DNA from 3 places in the Anabaena sp. FACHB-595 genome. Region 2 is predicted to be linked to each of the others. Evidence: riboswitches for the same ligand, from Rfam matches in the RefSeq annotation. Region 2 holds a riboswitch; each other region holds the start of a gene.
The links. Region 2 has a riboswitch for cobalamin ahead of ACN222_RS08835 (DUF1636 domain-containing protein). Riboswitches for the same ligand answer to the same signal wherever they lie in the genome.
Positions count from the first base shown of each region.

Region 1: linked by a shared signal. The riboswitch ahead of ACN222_RS20140 (DUF1636 family protein) and the one ahead of ACN222_RS08835 (DUF1636 domain-containing protein) in region 2 are both predicted to bind cobalamin.
Region 3: linked by a shared signal. The riboswitch ahead of cobG (precorrin-3B synthase) and the one ahead of ACN222_RS08835 (DUF1636 domain-containing protein) in region 2 are both predicted to bind cobalamin.

Region 1 covers NZ_CP183473.1:4,847,814-4,851,097, forward strand. Annotated here, with positions in the region: gene ACN222_RS20135 (TonB-dependent receptor domain-containing protein) at 1-536, opposite strand, end outside; cobalamin riboswitch at 1,465-1,608, shown strand; gene ACN222_RS20140 (DUF1636 family protein) at 2,012-2,422, shown strand; gene ACN222_RS20145 (TonB-dependent receptor plug domain-containing protein) at 2,657-3,284, shown strand, end outside.
Region 2 covers NZ_CP183473.1:2,136,961-2,140,244, reverse strand. Annotated here, with positions in the region: gene ACN222_RS08840 (vWA domain-containing protein) at 1-1,241, shown strand, start outside; cobalamin riboswitch at 1,392-1,569, shown strand; gene ACN222_RS08835 (DUF1636 domain-containing protein) at 1,586-1,978, shown strand; gene ACN222_RS08830 (cobalt-precorrin-6A reductase) at 2,086-2,823, shown strand; gene ACN222_RS08825 (cyanophycin synthetase) at 2,860-3,284, opposite strand, start outside.
Region 3 covers NZ_CP183473.1:540,593-543,876, reverse strand. Annotated here, with positions in the region: gene ACN222_RS02270 (Dps family protein) at 1-482, shown strand, start outside; gene ACN222_RS02265 (ChaB family protein) at 671-1,438, shown strand; cobalamin riboswitch at 1,733-1,863, shown strand; partial or broken gene cobG (precorrin-3B synthase) at 1,841-3,284, shown strand, end outside.

The sequences.
Region 1 (3,284 bases), 2.7 Mb from region 2:
GGAGTAAGGGCGATCGTTAAACCATTAGATTGATTTACTACCTGGATTGGTGGTAGCTTCCCTGAAGATGCGATGGTTACACGTACTGTGTTGTTAGATTCTTGCTGTGTTACCGTCACATAAGAAATACCATCAACTGGTGTGTCTTCCCGAAATTCCTTTCCTTCTGGTAAAGCTAGTACTGCATTGGGGATATCTGCAATAAATATATTGCCTTCTTGAAGAGTTTCTGGTGCAGATATTTCTCCATCTGGAGTTTCCAGAATTATCTCAAAATTATCGTCTGTACGATTGATTCGCACACCAGTAATCTTGATTTTTGGAGGGGTTGGCGCTGACTGTGATAGCCAATCTTTAACACTTGTTGGTGGACGCTCAATATCACTCAGTCGAGGAATATTTGTAATTAATCCAATGTTCTTTGTGTTTACCGGCTTCTCTTGTGCATTTGCTTTCTGAGTTATCAACAAGCAAATCGTACTTGCTATACCTATATAGATACACTGATTTAGTTTCAAGGCTGCCCCACACTCCACAAAAACCACACCACGAGACTGAGAACGCAACTCTTAAGTGTTACATCCATACTTCCAGTGATATTGTTTACTTCATGGAATAGGCTTGTCAAAAGACAATCTGTCAAAGAATATCCTCATCTCTATCTGGGACTATAAACACCTTAGTTTCTGCATATCTGGGGATGAGAGCAATTTCTGATAAAGATGAGAGTTGTTGCTGTAAATTTTTCAGTAATAAGAAAGCTTTGTCATAGAGTGTAGTTTCTCTCTGTTGGCTTCAGAGTAACTGCCGTGCTGCATTTTTTCAATCCCTAGCTTGAATAAGTCGCCTCCTGGGATTTCCGTGTCCGATGGAGACAATGAATATGCAGGTAAAGTAAAAAAACAGCAGACGAGTGTAACAGCAATACCCAACTTGAAGATGAATCGATAAAAGCGACTCATAATAACATCTCACTTGATTAGCAGAGCAAAGTAAGTAGATCAGGCACATACCTTACCTACTATTTCTTAACTAGAGAACAACAATCTTATTGTCGTATTCTGACTTTATTTCCCATCCTTGTCTGCTTTTCCCAGCACATATATATGCTGCAACATCCCCAATTTGATTTGATTTTAAACGACCTGTCAAATGACAGACAGTCAAACTGTCTGGCTTGGATTTGTGCGATGGGTTATCTTCTCCTGCGCGAACGCACATACGGTAAACCCAATCTGCCAAGTATAAACTTTTAGTATTTGGGGATTAGCTTTGATTCTTAGTACGGCTTTGCATAAAATCATGGCTGGTTGAGGGTGGACATTTAAACGTAAAGGCGCGCAAAGGTAAGCGCAGAGAAACTTAAGTTATGCGATCGCCCCAGCTTTTGCTGATTCTGGTACACTGGCAATTACTTTACGTTTTAAGTAGCGGCTGAATTTCAGCATCATTGCTGTGGTAGTATTTTTTCAATATCAACTCGGTTCTGGTGGGGATCAGCCATCAGAGGTAAGGGGGAAAGTCCGGTGTAAATCCGGCGCTGTCCCGCAACTGTAATGGGGCTTATGCCTCAAAGTCAGAATGCCCGCCGAAAGTACAACAAATTCTTATCTGCGAGGTACAGATGAATAACGCAATCAATACTCTCCCCCTTAAAGAGGATCACTATCTCATAGCGTCATATATACGCCACACACTACAAATTTCTATGAGATTGTAGATATTTCCTTACAGATATCAATACTTACACAGAAGGTTATAGATACAAACTGGAAAACACAGTTGTATTTTATCTTTCGCTTTGCATATTTACTTTATCCAAGCTAGAGGTAACTTTACGCCTACCTGCATCAAACGCTTAACAGCGAATGCGCCTAAGCCTCCTCGTTGCCTTAGTTTCTCTTTTAGAGAGAGACGCTACCACGAACCCACAGTGTAAGGGGTACGGGAACGCCTAGCGGTAAATGCGTAAGGCTAATTCATGCTATCAATCAGCAACGCCTGAAAATCAATGAGCAAAAAACAACATACTTTATTTGTCTGCACGACCTGCGCCAGTGTGTGGCAAGATGGCAAGCGAGTTGGCGAAAGTGGTGGACAGCAGCTATTACAACAACTCCAAGCACTTGCACAAACTTGGGAATTGCAACATAAATTCTCCATTCAGGGAGTTGAATGTATGAGTGCTTGCAACCATGCTTGCGTTATTGCCTTTACGGGAGAAGAGAAGTTAACCTATCTTTTCGGCAATTTAGCAGTTGATGATAGCGCATCTGCAATACTGCAATGCGCCACTCAATACTACAATAAAGCATCTGGTTTACTACCTTGGTCAGAACGTCCAGAAGCTTTAAAAAGAGGCATCTTAGCCAAAATTCCACCCCTAAGTAAGTGGGCAAAATTCCATCATAATTGCTGTTAATTTAACACCAGTAGTCCATCCAGTTCGTAGTCAGGACTTTAGTCCTCAAAACTCTCAGCACTCAAGTACTGACTACAAACTTAAAAACTAGCTTGTAAATTACACTATCAGTGTGATAATAATAATCATTATCTAAACATAGCAATTTTCCTACTGGCTGAGAGTTTTTTACCGAAAAAGCTCAAATTTCTACTTGAGAAAAATTTTTAGTTATACAGGTGGCTTCAATTACCAATGCGTACTCAGTTTATTGCCAGATGGGGAACTCAACTTATCGTTTCTAGTTTGACTATCACCGCAGGGATGCTGTGGGAAAATTCCAGCATGATAGCCACAGAAGTTCTACAAATATCCGAGTTTCCGCAAGAGGAAGGTTCAGCCAAAGACTTACAACCAGTTACAGAAGTAATATCTCAAGATACGACAGAAACCGAACCCGACATTCAACTGACAGTCATTGACAAACTCCTCAATGAACCTGTATTTTCCCCTTTTCGCCGCGAGGGAACAGTAAAAGATTCCACCCGTCCGGTGTATGTGATTACTGGCGAAGAAATGGAAGCACAGGGTGCAATAACTGTCAGAGAAGCACTGCGATTTCTTCCTGGTATTTTGGGTGACGGTACAGTTGGGACAGAAGTAAACGCCTTAAGTGGTCAATTTATTCGCGGTTCTAATACCGGACAAGTATTAATCTTATTGGATGGCAGACCAATTAATAATTTAGGTGGTGGTGGTTTCGATTTGTCAGAATTTACCACTAATAATATTGAAAGAGTTGAAGTCTTACCAGGAGGTGGTTCAACACTTTATGGTTCAGATGCAATAGGCGGGGTAATTAATATTGTTACCCGTCGTCCTA
Region 2 (3,284 bases):
AAGCAGCAGAAGTTTTTAGCATTGAACTAGATAGTCTTAGATCTGTAGTAGGTCAAAACTTGAAAGTAACACTAGAGTTAGCTGATGGTATCACTCTGGTTGATACTTTAAGTCTTGCTAAAGTTAGCCAAAATGAAGCTGGTCAACCTGTAATTACCTTGGGGGAGCTTTACGAGGGAGAAGACAAACTTCTGGGTTTGAGTTTGATGATATCCTCTGCTCAAGTAGGTGAATTACCATTGATGAGGCTGCATTACAGTGCTGATGTAGTGCAGAATGACATTATTCAAAGTGTTTCCGGGACAACAGATGTTATAACCAAAGTTGGGACAGTTGAGGAATCAGCGTTAGCCTCTTCCAGTCATATTATCCTTGACCTCAGCCGCCTGACGATCGCTAAAGCTAAAGAAACAGCCCTCGAATTAGCAGAACATGGTCAGCATCAAGCTGCGGAAAAAACCCTCCGTGATTTGGTGCAGTATCTCCGAGACCAAGGCTTAAATGAGAATTTTGAAATTGCGGAAGAGATTGATCAGCTGGAGTATTTCGCAGGTCGAATCGCACAACAAGCTCTAGGTAACGCCGGACGTAAAGAACTGCGGGATCAAAGTTATCAGACAATGACGCGCAATCGCGGTGATTTGGCGGGGCGCGGTGTCACTGCTGGCGATGAAGTATACGCAATGCCGGTTGTCAATGAAATCGGTACTGGTGTGGAACTTTCTTGCGTCCGCGAAGGCGGTAAACTACGGATTAAAGTTATATCTGATGGTTACGACCAAACTAAAAATGTTCAATTTCCCCGTTCTATTCGTGCTGAAGGAGCGCGGTATATTGTTGAAGGGCTAGAATTGTCAAGCAATGGCTCTTTCTACCGTGTAGTTGGCAAAGTCAGCCGTTTTGCCAAACCTGGCGAAACAGATATTTTTGTTGCTCCTAGACAATCGAGGTCAACTAGCACAAGTAAAGCCTCCAAAGCCCCAGCTACTGCGGCTGATCTTCCCACCACTGATACCATAGATCATGGTGTTCTCATTCAATGCGTCAAAGATGGCAGCAAGTTACGCGCTAGAGTAGTTTCCGACGGATATGAACCGGATTGGAATATGCGTTTTCCCCGTTCCATTCGTGAGGAAGGAATGCTTTATGTGGTTGAGGAAGTGAAGACAGCACCCGATGGCAAGTCTTATATTGCTTCTGGTGAGATTAAGCGATTTTTACAACCGAATATTACTAACTAAATAGAAGGTAAGAGTTGGAAACATAAGACTTACGCACCCAGATTTTCTGTTGAGACCGGGTGTAAGGGTTTCAAAAATTTATACCCCTATACCCCTACACCCTTGTCTAAACCCTTGATTTTTCGTTTTCATGCGTAAGTCCTAGATGTTACCATTAAATAAATATTCGGTTCTGGTGGGGAGCAGTCACCAGAGGTAACGGGGAAAGTATACCTGCAATCTTTCGTAGGTGAACGGTGTAAGTCCGGCGCTGTCCCGCAACTGTGAAGGAAAGAAAACTCTTGTAACTTTCCCAGTCAGAACGCCCGCCGAAATTGACGATTCTCAACATCTGCGAGGTACGGATGACTACTGATAATTCTTTGGGTGTGGCAGAACACACACTATTTGTTTGTAAAACCTGCGCTAGTGTTTGGCAAGATGGTAAACGTGTAGGTGAAAGCGGTGGTCAAAAACTTTTAAATCAACTCCAACAGCTAGCACAAGAGTGGGAGTTACGCGATAAATTCCCTATCCAAGAAGTGGAATGTATGAGTGCTTGCAACCGTTCTTGTGTTGTAGCCTTTACAGGGAAAGGTAAATTAACTTATTTATTTGGGGATTTAGCTGTAGATGATCATGCCTCTGCGGTATTGGAATGTGCTGGTAAATACTACGATAAAGCAGATGGTTTACTACCTTGGTCAGAACGTCCCGAACCTTTGAAAAAAGGCATTCTCGCCAGGATTCCTACCTAACTTTTTTGCATTCAAAATGCAAAAGACCTTACATAAAGGTTGCGCCAACAAGCTCCCACTAATTGTCTTTAATTTTGAATTTTGAATTGGAGCGAAGCGACTTGACGATGCGCTTGTTAATTCTGGGTGGAACTGGAGATGCAGCCGAACTCAGTGCTAAAGTTGCAACTATTCCAGGTATTGAGGCGATCGCATCTTTAGCTGGTCGTACCCGTGAACCCTCTCTCCCATCTGGTAACGTCCGTGTGGGGGGTTTTGGTGGTGCGCCTGGATTAGCTGACTATCTGCGTCAGATGCAGGTTGATTTATTAATTGACGCTACCCACCCTTTTGCTGCACAAATTTCTGAGAATGCGGCGCTGGCGGCTGATGAGGTGGGGATACCACGTTTGATGTTAATCCGTCCTCCCTGGGTGAAAGTAGCAGGCGATCGCTGGATAGAAGTTGACACTACAAGCGCCGCCGCCGCTATTTTAAAAAATCAAGCCAAAAGAGTATTTTTAACTGTTGGCAGACAAGAACTCTCCGCCTTTGCTCATCTACAAGATATTTGGTTTCTCATGCGGATGATTGACCCTCCGGTTGCTGGTGTTTTAGTTCCGCCTGGGGTGATATTGTGCGATCGCGGCCCCTTTACCCTACCCCAAGAAAAAAACATCCTCATTCAACATAATATTGATACTTTAGTTAGTAAAAATAGTGGCGGTGATGCCACCTATGCCAAGATTGTTGCAGCAAGAGAACTAGGCGTACAAGTTGTCATGGTCAATCGTCCAGCCGTAACAGGCGGCGAACAGGTGACAGACACAGATGCGGCGGTAGCCTGGCTGCTAGAAAAGTTGTAATCATCAGTTCTGCTACACTCCGTTCATAACAGCCACTTAATTTTTGCTGTTGTACTCGGTTTCCAATGCTTTCAAAACTTTGAGATATAAGTCTTCCACTCTCTTAGTTTGAATATCGCCAATGGAAGCATAATGTGTCAAGCCAGGAGAACCATTAACTTCAATAATCACATAATCTACCATTGGTCTGGTAATATCTTGAGTAATTATATCCAAACCCATTAATCGTAATCCCATATCTTTTGTGACATTTAAAGCCAATTTCTGAAAGTCAGGATGAATATTGTCCGTAACATCCACGGCTTCACCACCACTAGATAAATTGGCATTATCTAAAAGATACACAACCTTACCGTTGGGAATAATACTGTTTAAAGTGAGACTTTGCTTCTGCAACTTGCGTTTAATCCTAAAGTCATCAACATCAATAATTTTTTTTCTCAAAGTTTGGATAAAACCAT
Region 3 (3,284 bases), 1.6 Mb from region 2:
TGAATCAAGATTTAGCAGATTCTTATTTACTTTTGGTGAAAACAAAAAAATACCATTGGGATGTGGTTGGGCCACAGTTCCGCAGTCTACATCAACTATGGGAAGAACACTACGAAAAACTGACAGAGAATATTGATGCGATCGCTGAACGAGTCCGGACTTTAGGTGGTTATCCTATAGGTTCAATGGAAGGATTTTTGCAACTTGCCACCCTCAAAGAACACGCTGGAGATGTTCCTAGCGCTACGGGAATGGTCGCTAATCTTGTGCAGGATCATGAGCAATTGATTCGCAACCTTAGAGACCATGTAGACCGCAGTGGTGATGAGTTCCAAGATCAAGGAACTGCCGACTTCCTCACCGGACTCATGGAAGAACATGAAGAGATTGCTTGGATGTTGCGCTCATTTATTGAAGGGCAACCAATTGAGCCAAATGGTACACAACCAGCAACAGAAACTAAAACACCTGTTGGTGTGTAATGCTTTTTTCTCTGTGCCTTTGTAATTCAGGAAAGACTTTTCCACCACAAAGGCCCAGAGATATGGAGAAATCAAAAATTTCCCTGGGGAAATCATGGAAAGACTACTCACAGGGAAAGTATTACACCGGATATAAAAACAACTGACAACTAACACACGCAGTACAAATAAAATTAGGGAGTATAGAAGTGCCAGAAGTTTATCAAGCAGAACGTACTATATCTGCCGTATTTAAAGAGCAGAAACAAGTTGATGATGTAATTCGCCGTTTGTTAGATAGAGGTGTACCCAGAGACCATATCTCCGTCATGGGCAGAAACTTCCAATCTGAAACTCGGATTGCAGGTTTTATCACCAAAAGAGATGTGATTTTGGGTGGTTTGCGAACAGGAGCAATTTTTGGTTCCCTGTTTGGTTCCTTCCTCAGTTTGTTAACAGGTGTAGGCGTACTGTTTATTCCCTTCGTCGGGCCGATTGTGGCAGCAGGCCCCATCAGTGCTTTACTATTGGGGGCAGCTAGTGGGGCGATCGCCGGTAGTGCTGGCGCTGGTTTAGTTTCCGTTCTGACCACATTGGGGATGCCAGAGGAGAAAGCTGCAATCTACCAAACCCGCCTACAAGCTGGCGAATTTTTGTTATTAACCGAAGTACCAAGCGATCGCGCCGGCGAATTCCAGCTCCTCTTGGAAAGTGCTGGTGCAGAAGAACTCAGCACAATTGATAAAACCTTGGCTCGTCCTTGTCCTGGGCCTTGCAAGAGTCCAGAAGATTTATCTCCTGAAGTCCGTTCTCACCTTTCCTCAGAAGCTCAAAGCACCTTTATTGAACGTTATAACGGTGTGTTAAATGAGACAACTGACGAGTTTACAGCTGAACAAGCAGCTTGGGAAGCTGTTCATCAAAAATTTGACGAAGATGAAAACGGTGTTTGGTCAAAGGCTAAAGTCGGAGTTTAGCAATAATATTGTTGTCATTTGTTAATAGTTTAAGAGCTAAAATTTGAGATAACCGATTTACTTAATAAATCGGTTATCTTTTTTATAATTAGTACTGAATACAACTATAGGAATCAGATTTAATTTTTGCAAAATATCAGTATGTGTTTACTGGGCATTGCCCGCCATGTACATTTTAGAAATTAAGTATGAATCGTATATTAATTTCTGTTTATTTAATATTTATTCTAATTAACAAAGACTATCGAGTTAATGAAAAATATGAAGCAGTCAATATGATGAGTGGCAACTCATGGTAGATTACTAGAACTTGGTGTTGGGAAACTCCGGTGCGATTCCGGGGCTGTGCCGCAGCTGTGATGAAAAGTCCCAAGAATTTCTCTTGTAACTTTCCGAGTCAGAATGCCAATTCCAAGAGTTAGCTGTCTAATCTCTGCGTCGCACAGGGAAGGAGTGATTGTCTTGTTGTCTGGTTTAACACCTTGTCCTGGCTTGTTTTATGCCACGCCTGCCCAAGATGGGATCTTGTCTCGCATCAGAATACCGGGTGGAATTATTAATAGTACACAATGTCAGGCGATCGCAGATATTGCTGACCAATATGGTGGCGGCTATGTCGATGTGACAAATCGTGCTAACGTCCAAATCCGGGAAATACGCGCCAGCATAGATTCTACAGTCCTCAAGTATTTGCAAGATTTGGGTTTGGGTTCTAGCAATGCAGGCGTAGACCAAATCCGCAATATTATGACCAGTCCCACGGCTGGTATTGATCCTCAAGAATTAATCGATACCCGCCCCTTCGTTAGAAGCTGGGATAATTACATTACTGAAAATTCTGTCTTCTCAGGACTATCGGCAAAGTTTAGCGTGTGTTTTGATGGTGGGGGACTAGTTTCGGTAAGCGATCGCCTCAACGATATCACCTTTACTGCCACTTTAGTAGAGAACAAAGTTTGCTTCCGTCTGTGTTTAAGTATCGGTGCAAAAGGAAAACCGCCTGTTGACATCGGAATTTTGTTGTTACCAGAGGAATGCTTACCAGTCTTAACAGCCTTGGCGGATGTTTACTTATTGCATACTGACGCTAGCAGTAAACGCAAGCCCCGTCTGCGAGAAGTAGTGAACAGTTTGGGGTTAAATAATTATCTTCAAGAAGCTGAAAAACGTTTAACGATTCCCCTTGGGGGAAAGAACCTAACCCCCCTACCCCCTTCCCTACGAGGGAAGGGGGAGAAGACAAGGCATTTCTCCCCTATCCTTGTAGAAGAGGGGTTGGGGGGGAGGTCAAATAGTAAATACCACCACATCGGCATTCATCCCCAACACCAACAAAACTTATATTACATTGGTCTTGTTTTACCCCTTGGTCGTTTGGAAACTTGGCAAGTCAGGGGTTTAGCTGATTTATCTACCAAATATGGGAATGGAACTCTCAGGCTGACACCTTGGCAGAACTTGTTGTTAACAGACATTCCTCAACAATCGCTGACTGACGTTCAGAGTCAAGTTTTGGGGTTAGGATTAGATTTCTCACTCGCAAATATCAAGAGTGGATTAGTAGCTTGTTCTGGTATTCAAGGTTGTGCGGCGGCTGCTACAGATACTAAAAGTCATGCCCTCGCGCTAGCAAATTATCTAGATTCTCACATCAGTCTAGAACACCCAGTAACTATCCACTTTAGCGGTTGTGATAAATCCTGCGCCCACCACGGCAATAGTGATATTACTCTACTCGGTGTTAATAATGAAATGGGAGAGGGGTATCAAGTTTATGTGGGTGACGGTGATAGTAATGAAAAATTCGGTCGAGAAATTCACCCCTATATAACTGTTGCTGAATTGC